Regions from separate parts of the Psychrobacillus sp. MER TA 171 genome, predicted to be linked through region 1. Evidence: riboswitches for the same ligand, from Rfam matches in the RefSeq annotation. Region 1 holds a riboswitch; each other region holds the start of a gene.
The links. Region 1 has a riboswitch for S-adenosylmethionine ahead of M3627_RS14015 (MetQ/NlpA family ABC transporter substrate-binding protein). Riboswitches for the same ligand answer to the same signal wherever they lie in the genome.

Region 1 (4,348 bases):
GCCATTGATTGGTAAATTGTTCAATCCCACTCATGAGTGCACCTCCAAGTTTTCTGTCTCTACACCGCGTTCGTTTAGAAATTGGATTGCAGACTGTACTTGGTCCGGATCTCCGACTAAATGGATGACGATATTACCCACAATTCCATTTTTCAACTCGATGATATTGGCGGTTAATATATTAGGCTGGACTTCAAATCTTTGGCTAACCTCTGCTAATAAGGGCTTACCAGTGCTCTCTCCAACGAAAGTTAAACGTGTAACAGCACCTGTTACATGGAGCTGAGAAATTAGAGACGGGGATAGATTTCGTTGACTGATTGTGCTTAAAAACTTCTTTGTTGTTGGATGCTTTGGCTTTGTAAAAAGGTTAATCGCAGTGTTTGCTTCGACAACTTCTCCTTTTTCCATTACATACACATGATCACAAATTTTTTGAATGACATTCATCTCATGAGTAATTAGTAGAATAGTGATACCCAGCTCTTTATTTATTTTTAATAGCAAATCCAAAATGGAATCAGTAGTTTCAGGATCCAATGCACTTGTTGCTTCATCGCTTAATAGTACTTCGGGTTCCTGTGCAAGGGCTCTAGCTATTGCGACGCGTTGTTTTTGCCCTCCTGAAAGCTGGTTTGGGTAGCTTTTATACTTATCAGATAAACCAACTATTTCTAAGTACTTTTCTACTCTATTTTTTACTTCTGTTTTATCATAGCCGAGTAGCTTTAATGGAATGGCAATATTATCATAAACAGTTGCTGTTTTTAGAAGATTAAATCCTTGAAAGATCATTCCTATTTTATTTCGTACCATACGTAGCTTCGCCGGGGGGAGGGGGGTAATGTTATTGCCGTTTATGTATACTTTTCCAGATGTTGGTTTCTCTAATAGATTTACACAGCGAATGAGTGTGCTTTTCCCTGCACCGCTATAGCCTATAACCCCATGAATTTCACCTTTTTTTACGTGTATGCTTACATTATTAACAGCCTTTACCGTACTACTTTTACTGCTGAACTCTTTTGTGATATTTTCTAAAACTATCATGAATGATCTTCCTTTCTAAAGAAACGCCGGCAGAGCTAGAAGCCTGCGTTTTTCTTGATGTCTAGCTTCGGCGCCTTGCCCCTCGGGATCAAATGGGAAAATACTCCGGTGGCTGTGGATCTGCCTCCTCGCATTTTCCCATTTGCCTGTCGGGGCAGGGATAGGCGCCTGTGCTTTTCTAATTTACCAACCTGCTAGTGCGGAGCCTTGGAATTCTTCTTCAATAAATTCTCTAACTTCGTCGGAATGGTATGCTTTAATGAATTTTTGGATGACAGGATCATTTTCGTTTTCCTTACGAACAACAATATGGTTAACGTATGGGGAATCAGCTGACTCTAACAAAATTGATTCTTCTCCAGGGTTAATACCAGCTTCTAAAGCATAATTGGAATTGATTGCTGCAGCATCGACCTCACTAAGCTGTTTTACTATTTGCGCTGCCTCTAATTCAACGAATTCAAGGTTTTTAGGGTTTTCTTCAATGTCATGAATAGAAGCATTTCCTTTTTTACCTTCTTTCACTTTGATAAAACCATTTACTTCTAATATGTCTAAAGCTCGTGCACCTTGTGTTGGATCATTCGGTAGTCCAAAGGTAGCTCCATCTGGTAGTTCATCGAAGGATGAATACTTTTCAGAATAAACGCCCATTGGAAGTAAAATAGTCTCAGCGACTGGTACTAGCTCTGTATCATTATTTTCGTTAAATGAGTCAAGAAAAGGTAGAGTTTGATAACTGTTTGCGTCCAAGCTGCCTTCATCAAGTGCTGTGTTTGGAAGTACGAAATCTGAAAAAGCCTTAATCTCAATTTCTAGTCCATCACGTGCTGCAATTTCAGCAACAACCTCAGTAACTTGTTCATGTGGACCTGACGTAACGCCAACAACTAATTTATTTTCATCTAATGGTCCTGATGTAGCATCATTACCACAAGCCGAGAGCAACCCTGTTAATAAAACTCCTGATAACACTAAGCTAAATTTCTTCATTGTAATTCCTCCTGAATATGTATTAATAAAAACGAATAAATATAAAAGCCTCTCTTTCAAAAGAAAGAGAGGCACACAAATATGTATGGTCCTCTCTTATCTTCCAAAACAAAAATGTTTTGCAGGATTTAGCACCTTTCTATACTTTTTTAGTATAGATGGTTGCCGAGCTTCAACGGGCCAGTCCCTCAGCTACTCTTGATAAGAGATAATTTCTATTAAGTTTTTCGTTTTTACTATAGAAAAAATTTACTACACTGCTCTATTGAAGTCAATATATATTTTTATATTTTTATAATTGTTTAGAAAAATTCAAATAGAATATTATATAAATAATTATACAAAAGTGATTTATATGGAAATACTAAGATGGGAGCATTTAAAAGGTTTACATTTAGCTATATGCTTTATGTTAATGGAGATGTTAAAGGTAAGGAGAGATTTAAAAATAGGCTATGTTAAAGGTTAGGGTTGATTTATGATGCAAGAAATCTTAAAGCATAGAGTAGAATTGATTTCCGCCCCAGCCGGACGCTTTCCTCGGGGTGAGCGATAAGCCATCACCCATCGCTTACGCGCGTGGTTGTGATGTCTGGTCTGTCTCACTCATCCCGTAGCATAGCTATCAAGTTAAGAAGTTTATAAAAACCCTCGAGGTTGGTATAGAAAACTAACCAACAGGAGGTGCTTCATATGAAAAGAACTGATTTAGACGAATGGAAACTCTTAATGGAACAATTGTATAAACTGTTTTCCCCGGATATGTTGGATAGTTGGGCCAAAGAATCAGGATGGATCAAACGAAAACGAAAGCTTGATGCGTATTCATTTCTCCACATTCTTCTTTATCATTGTGGAAACCTGGCTGGCAGTTCACTACGCGAGCTAAGCCTATCATTAGAAGAAACCTGCCATATTTCTATGACTCCAGAGGCAATAAACCAACGTTTAAATAAAGAATTAATTGTATTCCTAAAAAAGTGTTTGGAACATTTTATACAAACGAAGTTAAATTATCAGTTGCCGATCAGTGACGAGCTACAAAAATTTTGTGAGAGGATCCGTATAATAGATGCGACCATCCATTCCCTTCCTTCGGATTTGAAGGAGACTTTTCCTGGCGTCTATCGAGCCGAATTAAAATGCCAACTGGAGTATGAATTCCTGACAGGACAGTTCTTGTTGGCTGACTGGAGGAACGGAAAAGAAAACGATTCCCTATACGGAAAGTATCGATTAGAGACGGTCTCACCTGGCGATTTGTTTATACAGGACTTGGGTTATTTTCATCTACCTACATTCAAAAAAATCGATGAGACAGGGGGCTATTTCGTCTCTAGAGTTCGACCAGATTGTTCTATCTATACAGGGAATCCAAACCCTCGATACCATGCCGATGGCAGGGTCGTCAAATCCTCTTTTTATCAGAAGGAATCTTTGGCAGAGCATCTGGAACAAATGGAGCGTGGCTCCATAAGGGAATGGGAGGAAGTCTTTGTCGGGTATGACTATAAATTCCCTACCCGTTTGATTTTGTATCGGCATACGGAGGAACAAGATAAAAGTGGTCAGTATAAACGTAAACATTCACGTTACCAAACAAAAGAACACGTAAGGGCGCTAGATGGGGCTACGATTATTATGACAAACCTTCCGGATATCATCCCAGCTGAGAAAGTGATGGACCTTTACCGATTGCGCTGGCAGATCGAGTTATTGTTTAAGGGATGGAAATCCAATTTCCCGACCACCTTTTATAAACAGATAAAGGAAGAACGTGTGCTATGTCATTTTTTCGCCCATTTATTATTGTTTCTAATCACAGCTACAACAACGTATCAGGCACGCTTATTCTTGCTAGAGCAATCTAGAATAGAGATAAGCATTCAAAAGGGTATTTCAGTTGCCCTACGCTTTATTCGCTTGATGTTTGAAAGCATAAAAAAATACACCAAGCTTACCAATGGGGTCCTGAAAAGGTTTCATGATGCTCTTTGTAAACATGCATTGAAAACAAAAGGGCCACCTGAAAAGGATCCATTGATTATACTCGGTGTAAACTACAGTTAGTATTCTATGCCCTGTATAGAAAGAAATTAAACTTACATTTTTTGGTTAAACTAAAAAGTGTTAATTTCATATGGTCTAATTTTCAAAAATACCAGTTCATATGAGAGTGAATGACGTAAATTTTTCTTAACTTGATAGCTATGTCATCCCGTAGGAGTCGCCGACTGGCGCTCCAATCAATAAATGGAACAGCTTTATCATCGATAAATCGCAAAAAATTTACTCGCATAAACAA
Region 2 (4,348 bases), on a different contig from region 1:
GAAACTAAAAATCCTGATGCGGAAGAGGTTTTAACATTAGACCCTGAAGCCGATATTTTTCAGCTCGATGGTGTGATTTATAAGACTAAAATTGACTGGGTTGAGGAACTAACTTTAACAAAAGGCGAGCAAGTAGGGGAAATAAAAATAAGAAATGATTCAGACACAGACTTTGAAGATGAAATGTCGAATAAGCTCCCTGTGGGTTCAAATATTTTTTCTACTATAGAAAAAGAAGGCCCTATTTTACTCGTTGAATTAGAAGGTGAACTTCTGAAATATTATGCACTGGTCGAGGGTTAATAACTTTCCTATAATTCGCAAATGAGCGAGAGCTGGGGGAGGGAGAAAGGAGGGGGTAGCATAGCTACTCTTCTTTTTTTATCCCTCCCTTGTTATTCTCCGGAAACAAAGGTTTTTAGCAAGGCCGCTCTTTCGCGCAAACGTAGTTTTGCCTCTGAAATTTGTGGTGTCCTAGCTGCTACCACGTCTGCGTCCCATCCTATTCCCTCAGCTATAATTTTTGCTCGCTGTAAATGGAAATCGCTCGTAATAATTGTGACAGAGGTAACGCTGTCAGGGAGAAGCTGTTGAGAGTATAAAAGGTTTTCATACGTAGAGGTAGATTGATCTTCTACTATGATTCGACTCTCCATAATTCCATTCTCTACGAGATAGTTCTTCATGACTATAGCTTCTTCTATATCCTCATCTTGTCCCTGTCCTCCAGTAACAACAAGTTTTACAGATGGGTATTTTTCAGCATAATCTAGTGCTGCTTCCAAACGATAAAGAAGTGCTAGAGAAGGGATGTGCCCTTTTTTGACCTTGGCCCCTAACACAATGGCATACTCATTGGAACCGTCGGCCTTAGGCTTTAACCCATCCTCGAGCCATTTACTTGTAAGCATCCACATACCTAATCCGCTCGATGCGATTATTATGAATGGAATGACCACAATCCACCTCTTTTTTTTGCTCATTTAACTCACTCTTTTCCTTTAAACCGAAGGCTTCTTTTTCTTTATAACAGAGGAAATTTTTGTTTCCTCGTTCCGTATTAATCGTTGGACATTCTCTATGTGTAAGAAGGAAGCCATTAAAAATAGGAAGCCTGCTATTAAGATTGGTCCTGTTCCATCTGCTGTCCAGACAGAGGCTCCTAAAAATATGAGGTAAAAAAACAAAACCCCAATCAACAAATAATCTGTTAAAAGTGTAACGCAGATTAATATAAGCAATCCAGCCAGTCCTACCGGCCAATGTAATGCAAGTAAAACCCCGATGATGGAGGCTGTGCCTTTCCCACCTTTAAATTTTGTGAAAACTGGAAAGTTGTGTCCTAAAATAACCGCGGCACCAGCTAGATAAAGAAGTAGATCCAGCTCTGATGAACTAAACAAGCTCCACTGCTCAGAAAGTACACGTACACCAATAATCATAATGGCACCCTTTAATATATCTATGACTCCCACTAAAACACCATACTTCCAGCCAAGTACGACAGTAGCATTGGATGCTCCGGAATTATTTAGGCCTTCTTTTTTTATATTAACTCCACTCATCCATTGAGCGAGTTTAGATCCATGTAGCGAACCAATAATGTAGCCTGTTAGGAGAATGCTAACAATCCAAACAACCATTCTATGACACCCCTTATAAAATTATTCTATCTATTATATTAAACGATTAAAAAAAGAAGAAGTTTCAGAATTTTTATAAAATGACTTGACATCTAAATATATGGAGACTTATACTGTGTAACAAGATGGAATACTAATCAAATACTCTTATCAAGAGTGACTGAGGGAATAGGCCCTAAGAAGTCCGGCAACCACCAAGTTCTATAACTTGGAAAGGTGCTAAATCCTACAAATTCTTTAATAGAATTTGGAAGATAAGAGGAGGAACATGTCATCAATTTGACCCCTCTTCTTAATTGAAGAGGGGTTTTTATAGTTGTCTGTTCTATAATCCTCTCTGGCCTCCAGCATCCATCTAATCTACTAAATCGGAGGAATTCAAATGACTAATCTTCAAAAAGAAACACTTCTATTACACGGTGGACAAACGCCTGATCCAGTGACAGGATCTAGAGCAGTACCTATTTACAAAACAACCTCATATGTATTTCAAAACACTGAGCATGCACAAAATCTATTTGCCTTGAAAGAGACTGGTAATATCTATTCCAGAATCACAAACCCAACAGTAGATGTTTTTGAACAAAGAATTGCATTACTGGAAGGAGGAACAGCAGCAGTAGCACTTTCCTCAGGAGCAGCAGCCATAGCATTTTCTATTTTGAACATTGCTGGAGCTGGAGATGAAATTATAGCTGCTGAAAATTTATACGGAGGAACTTTTAATCTATTTGCACATACACTCCCACGTTATGGGATTACAGTAAAATTCGTAGATTCCTCTGACCCAGAAAATTTCCGTAAAGCTGTTACAGAGAAAACGAAAGGCTTCTTTGCAGAAATCATTGGAAATCCAAGCTTAAATGTTCTAGACGTAGAAGCTGTTTCAAAAATTTCCAATGAAGTAGGAGTTCCATTATTAGTAGATAACACATTTGCTACACCTTTTGGTTCAAATCCTATAGAGTATGGAGCTAACATTGTTATACATTCTGCAACGAAGTGGATTGGAGGACATGGGACAACAATTGGTGGTGTAGTAGTAGATGGAGGGAATTTCAATTGGAACTCCGATAAATTTCCGGGATTTACAGAGCCTGATGTTACTTATCATGGGCTACGTTATGGAATCGACGTACCAAATGTGGCATTTGCAATTAAGCTAAGAGTTCAGTTGCTTCGGGATTTTGGTCCTACTCTTAGCCCAGAGGCAGCATTTTCCTTTCTTCAAGGACTAGAAACACTTCACTTAAGAGTGCCAAAACATAACGAAAATGCACAGAAGATTGCAGAGTACTTAAATGCAAATGAGGAAGTGTCATGGGTTAACTACTTAGGGCTTGAAAACCATCCAACGCACGAGCTGGCTAAAAAGTATTTAAAAAATGGCTTCGGTTCTATTCTGACATTTGGAGTGAAGGGAGGCAGAGAAGCAGGTAGACAAATTATTGATAATATTGAAATTTGGTCTCATGTTGCTAATGTAGGAGACGCAAAATCCTTAATTATCCACCCAGCTTCTACTACTCACCAACAGCTTACTCCCGAGGATTTAGTAAAATCAGGTGTTACAGAGGATCTAATCCGCTTGTCTGTTGGCTTGGAGGCAGTTGAAGACTTACAAAATGCACTCGAAAAAGTACTTTTGAGAAAAACAAATGTCCTCTCTAGATAGAATCCTATTGTATAATGAATAAAAATAGTCTACAATATGTAAAATAGTCAATAAATTTATTGAAATATTACACAAGTGCGATTATTTATATTCAATTGTACAGATTCATTTTGGAGGAGACAGCATGGCAAAAATAAAAGCAGCGATTTTAGGGTTTGGAACAGTCGGCCAAGGGATTTATCACATCGTAAATGAAAAAAGAGAAGACTTAAAAAAATCATTAGGGTTGGATATTGAGATTTGTGCAATCCTGATAAATAATTTAGCAAAAGAAAGACCTGAAACTCCAGGAGTTTTGGTAACAGACGACTTTGAGGATATTGAGAATATTCCTGGACTCCAGGTAGTTTTTGAGGCAATTGTCAACGAAGAGCCCGCATATAGCTATTTATGCAGAGCGATTGACAAAGGCTGTCACGTGATTACTGCAAATAAAGTCATGTTCTCTAAATATAGTATTCCCTTACAGGAGCGCGCAAAATCACGAGGTGTATTTGTAGGCTATGAGGCTACTACAGCTGGTGGGGTGCCAATTATCAAGACTCTAAAAAACCTGCTTCAAGTAAACTCTGTGAAGAAAATTCAAGGAATATTGAATGGAACATCCAACTATATTTTGACGCAAATGCGTATAGAGGATTCGCCATTTGAGAGTGCCTTAAAAGAAGCACAGCTGCTTGGATATGCAGAGGCTGATCCTTACAACGATATATCTGGTCAGGATGCATTTCGCAAGCTAATGATCTTAAGCGCATTGGCATTTGGAAAACAGCCAGATTGGGACGATGTACGTGTAGTAGGAATCGATGAAATTACATTAGAGGATGTACGTGAAGCTAAGGACAAAGGTCTTCGTTATCGTCATGTAGCAGAAATTGAACAGGATGAAAATGGAGAATTATATGCATCAGTAGGGCCTCAGCTGGTAGGAGCAGATCATCCGTTGTATGCAATAGAAGGAGTAAATAATGCTGTTTCTCTTGATACAAACTATATTGGGACACTTACACTAGTAGGTCCTGGAGCGGGG
Region 3 (4,348 bases), on a different contig from region 1:
CTCGAAAAAAGAGGGAAAGGCACAAGCTATTGAGATACTCAAGCTTGTAGGAATTAAAAATAGTGAAGAACGTTATAACCAATATCCGCATGAGTTTTCTGGTGGTATGCGTCAAAGAGTTATGATTGCCATTGCTTTAGCATGTAAGCCTACTCTACTTATTGCAGATGAGCCAACTACTGCGTTAGACGTGACCATTCAAGCTCAAATACTAAATTTAATGAAGGATATGCAGAAGCGCTTTGGGACCTCTATTATTTTAATTACTCATGACCTTGGAGTTGTCGCTGGAATGTGTGACCGTGTAGCTGTGATGAAAAATGGAGAAATCGTTGAAACAGGAACTACCGAAGAAATTTTTGCTAACCCAAAGCATGACTATACGAAAAAACTATTAAATGCCTTACCTCGTTTAGACGAGAAGAAAAAGCCGAAGAAACCTCCTCTTCGTTCTATTGGATTAGAAAATGGAAAGCCACTGCTGGAAGTTAAATCTTTAAAACAGCATTTTCAAGTAAGTCGCGGGAATGTCTTAAAAGCGGTTGACGATATTAGCTTCTTTATAAAGCCCGGGGAAACTCTTGGTCTTGTAGGAGAATCAGGCTCAGGTAAATCTACTACCGGTCGGGCGATTCTTCGATTGCATGAGCCTACAGATGGAGATGTGCTATATCAAGGAATGGCCATTAATCGTTTAAGTAAAAATGAGCTTAAAACGATGCGTCGGCATATGCAAATCATCTTCCAGGACCCCTACTCTTCCTTAAATCCTCGTTTAAAGGTGCTAGACATTATTGGGCAGGCATTAGATATTCATCGTCTGAGCAAAAATGCAGAGGAGAGAAAGAAGCGGGTAGAGGAATTACTAGAATTGGTAGGCTTAGAGCCCTCGCATGCATTACGTTATCCACATGAGTTCTCTGGTGGACAGCGACAACGTATAGGTATCGCTCGAGCACTTGCGGTTGAGCCTGATTTTATCGTCTGTGACGAACCTCTATCGGCTTTAGATGTTTCTATACAAGCACAGATTGTAGAGCTTTTGGAGGATTTACAGCACAGACTAGGCCTGACATACTTATTTATCGCACATGACCTGTCCATGGTAAAACATATAAGTGATCGCGTTGCTGTCATGTATTCTGGAAAAATTGTAGAGCTAGCAGAAAGTGAGGAGCTTTATACTAATCCACAGCATCCGTACACTAAGTCTCTCTTAGCAGCCATTCCAATCCCTGACCCAAAAGTAGAGGCCAAGAAAAAGCGTGTGCTCATGGAAGAGTCTAATGTTACTGACAAGTATCAATTAAAGAATTCTGAGCTGGTAGAGGTATCCGACGGTCACTGGGTAGCTATCCCTAAGTAAGGTAGCCCTTGAAATTGTTTAAAGCCCATGTTAAACTTATTTTTATTATATTTAGATAATTTAATATTTTATTTCTTATCAAGAGAGACGGAGGGATTGGCCCTATGATGTCTCAGCAACCAGCCTTTTAGGTGTGGTGCTAAATCCAATAGACATTAAGTCTTGAAGATAAGAAGAATGACTTCAATATATATTGAGGGTTCTCTTCTTATGAAGCGAGCCCTCTTTTTATTTGATTTTATAGACAGTAGTAATCGCAACATAATATAAATAGAAGGTAGGAATTTAATATGACAAATCAATTACTTGTAAAAGCACCTTTCAAAGCAGATCACGTTGGAAGCTTCCTGAGACCGGAACGTTTAAAGCAAGCAAGGGCTCAATTTGAACAAAAAGAAATTTCCCAAGAGCAGCTAACTCAAGTGGAAAATGAAGAGATTATTAAACTCATAGAAAAACAGAAGGAAGCTGGATTACTTTCTATCACAGATGGAGAATTTCGTCGAAAATGGTGGCATTTCGATTTTTTAAGCGGACTAGATGGCGTGGAATTTTATGAAACCGATCAAGGACTATCATTTAAAGGGGTGCAAACAAAAGCGCATGGTATTAAGGTGACAGGAAAGATTGGCTTTAGTACCCATTACATGATTGAGCATTTCAAGTTTTTAAAAGAAGCAGCTGGGGATGCTGTTGTAAAATTTACTATTCCTAGTCCGAACATGCTTTATTACCGAGCTGCAATTGAGGAAGGTGTGTATAACAATGATGAGGAATTATTTTCTGACTTAATCACAGCTTATCAAGGGTTTATCCAAGCAATCTATGATGAAGGCTGTCGTTATCTTCAAATTGATGATACTTCATGGGCTACCTCCTTTTCCGAGGAAGGCCTCGCTTCCTTAAAGGACAGGGGGTTATCGCTAGAGCAAGCCTTATCCCTTTCTGCAAGGGCTATTAATGAGTCTATTTCTAAAAGACCAGCCGATATGCTAGTGACCATGCATATTTGTCGGGGAAATTTCCGATCCACTTATATCACAAGCGGAAGCTATGAGTTAGTTTCAGAAACTATATTCGGTGGATTACATGTGGATGGTTTATTTTTAGAATTTGACGATGAGCGCTCTGGTGGTTTTGAGCCTTTACGACATGTTAATCGAAAGGATTTAAATATTGTCCTAGGGCTGATTACCTCTAAGCATGGGGACCTAGAGGAAGAAGAATTAGTTAAAGCTCGCATCGAAGAAGCTACTAAATATGTACCAAAAGAACAGCTTTGCTTAAGTCCTCAATGTGGATTTTCTTCTACTGAGGAAGGAAACATATTAACTGAAGAGGAACAATGGGCAAAAATTCGCCATGTAGTCCAAATAGCAAAGGATGTCTGGAACTGACTTACCCACATGTGGATAACGTTAGTAGAAATGTTTTTACATTTGCCTGTTAGGGTATCTATTTAAATAAGATATCAGTTCTATATGGGAGGAATGTTTGATGAGTAAAGTTTATGAATATACAACAGATGATGTCGTAGAAGAAACTGGTAATTATACGTGTGAGTCTGGGACAACTAGAACTTTAGAAAAGGGTTCGAAATTCCCTTCCTGTCCCGATACAGAAGTAGTTACGTATTGGAAACGCTCTGAAAGTCATACCCACAGCTCAGGGCAGGAAGTATTAACATCCGGTCGCTATGTGGATGAAGATGGAGATGAAGCTTTCCTAGAGGCTGGCTCTACTTTTCCAAACTGCCCAAAAGCAGGAACCCCTACTACATGGTCCCATGCAGGATAACTAAGTTGCTGATACTTGTCTTATTTTATAGACAGGTATCAGTTTTTATTTTAATAAACAAACAGCGAGCAAGTATAAAAAGATAAGCCATCATAGCCGCTTGGATTTCTGTGGTGGTGGCTTACCGAAATAAGAAATCTTAGTTCTTTAAATCGTCTATGGACCTTTGCACCTTGTCTTCTTGTTCTTGTCGATATTTCCTTCTAGCTTCCTCTGAGACTAACATAGACTCATTAATCCCATTTTTTACTCCCCACTTGATAATAAAATATAAAAGTATAGATAAACCTATTATCCATAAAAGCAATTGTCCGGTTGTCATTTTTAAAATCCCCCTTATTTATTGCGTACAACTACTAAATAGCTTGTGTTCACTACCAGCAAGACTAAGCACATTACTGCTATAGAAAAAATTTGCGATTGCTCGCTAAAGTAAGAAAATGCAACAGCTAAACTAATACCAGTGAGCATAAACAGATTGAATAATCGATGCGATTTATAAAGTCCTTGTAAGGTCACGTACTTCTCCCCATCATCCATAGAGTCCATAAGCCGTTGCTCATAGTCCTTTGATTGGATGCTCGGAAGGTTTCTTTCTGGATAACTTGTCTTTATAAAATTTGCACTAAACATCGGAATGGTCCAGCTAGCTATGAACAAAAGTATAAAACCAATTTGTAAAATTGTATTGTTTGTCATTAGAATAGAAACTGCAACCGCTAATATAGATAAGACCTGTGAAATATTAGCAGCTATACCCAAATCAGCGACCTTTTTGTATTTGTACTCTTCCATTAAATCCTCTTGTTCCCCATCAAATGTTTGGGAATTAACTATTTTTATCTTCCTTATAAACACAAGACCGATTACTAAAAGAGTTAGAATCATAGCCAAAACAATATATAAAATCAGATTTACAGGATGGTCCCATGCCTCGCGACCCTGATCTTTGCCCATCATGATAGCATAGGTGATCGTAAAACCAGCTACCCCTCCGAGCAGTAAACTAACAATTGTTGTGAACATCTTTTTCATTATTCTTCCTCCCCTATTAAAAAGACATTTTCTACAGGCTCATTAAAAATTCTAGCTATACGTACAGCTATTAATATAGAAGGCATATATTCTTCTCGCTCTATTAAGCTAATAGTTTGCCTAGAAATCCTAGCTAACTTAGCTAGTTCA
Region 4 (4,348 bases), on a different contig from region 1:
TTTCACCTCCAAATTAATTAAAATCTTAAATATATACTATCATAAATTTCTCAATATTTCTAAAAATATCCAATAATAGAAACACTTCAAAACGGCACTGTGTTTTTCGTTTTTCTCTCCAACACAAACCCATTAGACATATTTAACTTTAATCAAAAAAAGCTCCGTCAATTTTACATTCAGAGTAAAATTGCAGAGCTTTTTGTTTTTAGAAGTAGGCTTTTTTTGCATTAGCCGCTTAAGTTTTAATTGAATTAAGCAGTAGGACCGCCTTTTAGTGATATCTCTTCAGAGACGCTTCCAAACTTTTGGAAGTTTTCGCGGAAGGATTGAGCTAGCTCAGATGCTTTTTGATCATAAGCCGCTTTATCTTCCCATGCGTTACGAGGGATTAATACCTCAGAAGGAACTCCGTCAATGCTAGTAGGAATATCTAATCCAAATACTGCATCTTTAGTTGTTTCTACATCAGTTAATTTACCTTCGATTGCTGCACGAACCATCGTACGTGTGTAAGAAAGCTTCATACGGCTTCCTACACCATATTCTCCACCAGTCCAACCAGTGTTTACTAAGAATACTTGAGCACCGTGCTCATCGATTTTCTTCCCAAGCATTTCAGCATACACAGTTGCATGTAATGGTAGGAATGGAGAACCGAAGCATGTTGAGAATGCAGGTTGTGGAGAAGTAATTCCACGCTCTGTACCAGCAAGCTTAGAAGTAAATCCACTCAAGAAGTGATACATTGCTTGCTCTTTAGTAAGCTTACTGATTGGAGGTAATACTCCAAATGCATCTGCAGTTAAGAAGATGATTGTATTTGGGTGACCAGCAACAGATGGATCCACAATATTATCTATATATTGAATTGGATAAGCTGCACGAGTATTTTCAGTTAAAGAGCTATCAGTATAATCAGCAGTACGAGTAGTAGGGTCTACAACTACGTTTTCTAAAACAGTACCAAATTTGATAGCGTCAAAAATTTGTGGTTCATTTTCTCTTGTTAGGTCGATACATTTTGCATAGCAGCCGCCTTCGATATTAAATACGCCATTATCAGACCAGCCGTGCTCATCATCACCGATTAGTTTTCTTCCAGCATCAGCAGATAATGTAGTTTTTCCAGTACCTGATAGACCGAAGAATAATGTTACATCGCCTTTTTCTCCAACGTTAGCAGAGCAGTGCATTGGCAAAATATTTTGTTCAGGCAATAAATAGTTCATAATAGAGAATATAGACTTTTTCATTTCTCCTGCGTATTCCGTACCACCGATTAAAACGATGCGTTTTTCCATAGATACAATGATAAAAGTTTCTGAATTAGTTCCGTCAACAGCAGGATTTGCTTTGAAGTTCGGAGCACTAATGACAGTGAAGTCTGCTTTATGAGATATTAACTCCTCTTCAGAAGGACGAATGAATAATTGGTGAGCAAACAGGTTATGCCACGCGTATTCGTTGATTACTTGAATGCTTAAACGTGAATCCTTGTCTGCACCAGCGTATCCTTTAAAGACGAATAGTTCATTTTTTTCCTTTAAATAGTTCATAACCTTTGAATATAATGCTTCAAAGTGCGAAGATGAGATAGGTTGGTTTACAGATCCCCAATCGATTTTGTCTTTTGAGATAGGTTCATCAACAATATACTTGTCTTTTGGAGAACGTCCTGTATATTTGCCCGTCTCTGCTTTAACAGCTCCAGTGGAAGTTAGTACTGCTTCTCCTCTTGACGTAGCTTTTTCCACTAATTGTGGTACTGATAATTGCAGGCTAATGTTGTTACCAGCTAACAATTCGTTCAGTTCGCTCACAGTATCGATTGAATTCATATAGTATTACCATCCTTTATTTAAAGTTTTTAGCTCTTCACGGAAACATCATAAAGAGGATTTTTCGTTGATATGTGAAATAGTATAACACATTAAACTAAATAGTCTACACTAATTAAAGCTCAAAAAATGATTTTTTTTAGTAATTGTGAATAAATAACAAATTTACCTGTTGACTTATTTTGCTAATATACGTATGATGGTGAATTGAACGGATACTCTTATTCCGAGCGTGTGGAGGGGTTCAGGCCCTATGAAACCCGGCAACCTGTAATTATACTTACGTTACAAAGGTGCCAAACCTGATACAAGGTGAAATTCCTTGATTGATAAGAGTGAAAGGTGTTTATGATATTAATCCCTTTCCTCATGTAACTACGTGAGTGAGAGGTTTTTTTATATTACATCGCCCTAAATCCTTGTGTGCCAAGTCCGAAACGGCTTCAAGTTTACTATAGGCTTGACATGGGAATGAGTACCGTATCAATTCCTGAGAGAAATCTCGCAGGACATAGGAGGGAATTTTTTTGACACAAAGACGATTATTTACATCGGAATCAGTAACAGAAGGTCATCCAGATAAAATTTGTGACCAAATATCAGATGCTATCTTAGATGCGATTTTAACGGAAGATCCAAACGCTCGTGTAGCTTGTGAAACAACAGTTACTACAGGTTTGGTTTTAGTTGCTGGAGAAATCACAACCTCTACTTATGTAGACATTCCAAAAGTAGTGCGAGCTACTATTCAAGAAATTGGATATACGCGAGCTAAATATGGTTTTGACTCAGAAACGTCAGCAGTTCTTACAGCTATCGATGAGCAATCGGTTGATATCGCTATGGGAGTTGACCAAGCACTAGAAGCTCGAGAAGGTTCGATGTCTGATTCTGATATTGAAGCAATCGGAGCTGGGGACCAAGGTTTAATGTTTGGCTATGCTTGTAATGAAACACCAGAGCTTATGCCACTTCCAATTAGCCTAGCCCACAAATTAGCTCGCCGATTAGCTGAGGTTCGTAAAGACGAAACATTAGATTACTTACGACCAGATGGTAAAACACAAGTAACAGTAGAATATGACGAAAATAACAATCCAGTTCATATCGATACGATTGTTATTTCCACACAGCATCATCCGGAAGTAACGTTAGAACAAATTCAAAAAGATTTAAAAGAGCATGTGATTAAACCAGTAGTTCCTACTAATTTAATAACAGACGAAACAAAGTACTTTATCAACCCGACTGGTCGCTTTGTTATCGGTGGTCCGCAAGGGGATGCAGGTTTGACAGGTCGTAAAATTATCGTAGATACTTACGGTGGGTATGCTCGTCATGGAGGAGGAGCTTTCTCTGGTAAGGATCCAACAAAAGTAGACCGTTCTGCAGCTTATGCAGCTCGTTATGTGGCAAAGAATATTGTTGCAGCTGGTCTTGCTGATCGTTGTGAGGTACAGCTTGCTTATGCAATCGGTGTAGCACAGCCTGTATCAATTGCTATTGATACATTTGAAACAGGTAAAGTATCCGAAGCAGATTTGGTAACTTATATCCGTGAGCTATTTGACCTTCGCCCAGCTGGCATTATTAAAATGTTAGACCTTCGTCGCCCAATCTACAAGCAAACTGCTGCTTACGGACATTTTGGACGTACAGATATTGATGCACCATGGGAAAGAACAGACAAAGCAGAGCTATTAAAGCAAAAGGCTGGTCTATAAAAGAGTCTTCTATTACAGAATGCCTCTTATAAAAACAGAAGGTATTAAGAGATTGATCTCTTAATACCTTCTGTTCTTTTTATACTTTTATACAGATGATCTGAGAACTAAGTGTATTTAAAGGAGATTAATAATTGGGTGCGTTTACTCTTAATGGATTAATGAGTATAAATTATATAAAATATAAGAATACTTTAGTTTCTTAAACATTTTTAAATTGGTTTTACTGATTTATAGTATTGTCCTTTTTCCGCATACTCATGAATAATTCGTTGGACATCTTTTTTATCTTCCTCATTTAATTCTCGTATAACCTTTGCTGGACTTCCAAAAGCAAGCGTATTAGGTGGAATTTTTTTGCCTTGGGGAACCAAGCTTCCTGCTCCAATAAAAGCACCCTCACCTATTTCAGCGCCATCTAATATAATGGAACCCATGCCAATTAAAGCACCTTTTCGGATTGTGCAGCTATGTAAAGTGACCTGATGGCCGACAGTGACCTCATCTTCAATGATTAGTGGGTTATTGGGACTTTGGTGTAGGCAACTTAAATCTTGAATGCTTACTCTACTTCCGATCACAGTAGGGGCAACGTCCCCTCTAATTACCGTATTAAACCAAATTGTAGTCTCTGGTCCGATTGTAACATCCCCTGTAATTGTGACATAATCAGCAATATAAACTGATTCATCGATCGAAGGTTTTTTATCTTTGTAAGGATAAATCAAAATAGACACACTCCTTTATTTTATTAGAATATAATTAATCCTATCAAACAAATGG

Region 2: another riboswitch for S-adenosylmethionine. It lies ahead of M3627_RS09455 (O-acetylhomoserine aminocarboxypropyltransferase/cysteine synthase family protein); the one in region 1 lies ahead of M3627_RS14015 (MetQ/NlpA family ABC transporter substrate-binding protein).
Region 3: another riboswitch for S-adenosylmethionine. It lies ahead of M3627_RS07765 (5-methyltetrahydropteroyltriglutamate--homocysteine S-methyltransferase); the one in region 1 lies ahead of M3627_RS14015 (MetQ/NlpA family ABC transporter substrate-binding protein).
Region 4: another riboswitch for S-adenosylmethionine. It lies ahead of metK (methionine adenosyltransferase); the one in region 1 lies ahead of M3627_RS14015 (MetQ/NlpA family ABC transporter substrate-binding protein).

Annotation. Positions count from the first base shown of each region.
Region 1 is NZ_JAMAWN010000015.1:44,507-48,854, forward strand. Features, by position in the region: gene M3627_RS14005 (methionine ABC transporter permease) at 1-34, opposite strand, end outside; gene M3627_RS14010 (methionine ABC transporter ATP-binding protein) at 31-1,050, opposite strand; gene M3627_RS14015 (MetQ/NlpA family ABC transporter substrate-binding protein) at 1,234-2,043, opposite strand; SAM riboswitch class I at 2,137-2,251, opposite strand; gene M3627_RS14020 (IS4 family transposase) at 2,737-4,113, shown strand.
Region 2 is NZ_JAMAWN010000008.1:50,516-54,863, reverse strand. Features, by position in the region: gene M3627_RS09470 (hypothetical protein) at 1-303, shown strand, start outside; gene M3627_RS09465 (YdcF family protein) at 396-983, opposite strand; gene M3627_RS09460 (glycerol-3-phosphate acyltransferase) at 1,002-1,643, opposite strand; SAM riboswitch class I at 1,788-1,904, shown strand; gene M3627_RS09455 (O-acetylhomoserine aminocarboxypropyltransferase/cysteine synthase family protein) at 2,026-3,318, shown strand; gene M3627_RS09450 (homoserine dehydrogenase) at 3,443-4,348, shown strand, end outside.
Region 3 is NZ_JAMAWN010000006.1:82,349-86,696, forward strand. Features, by position in the region: gene M3627_RS20795 (ABC transporter ATP-binding protein) at 1-1,366, shown strand, start outside; SAM riboswitch class I at 1,439-1,541, shown strand; gene M3627_RS07765 (5-methyltetrahydropteroyltriglutamate--homocysteine S-methyltransferase) at 1,657-2,763, shown strand; gene M3627_RS07770 (hypothetical protein) at 2,864-3,163, shown strand; gene M3627_RS07775 (DUF6019 family protein) at 3,303-3,485, opposite strand; gene M3627_RS07780 (DUF3169 family protein) at 3,500-4,198, opposite strand; gene M3627_RS07785 (helix-turn-helix transcriptional regulator) at 4,198-4,348, opposite strand, start outside.
Region 4 is NZ_JAMAWN010000017.1:67,651-71,998, reverse strand. Features, by position in the region: gene pckA (phosphoenolpyruvate carboxykinase (ATP)) at 255-1,841, opposite strand; SAM riboswitch class I at 2,060-2,177, shown strand; gene metK (methionine adenosyltransferase) at 2,369-3,565, shown strand; gene M3627_RS14955 (gamma carbonic anhydrase) at 3,778-4,293, opposite strand.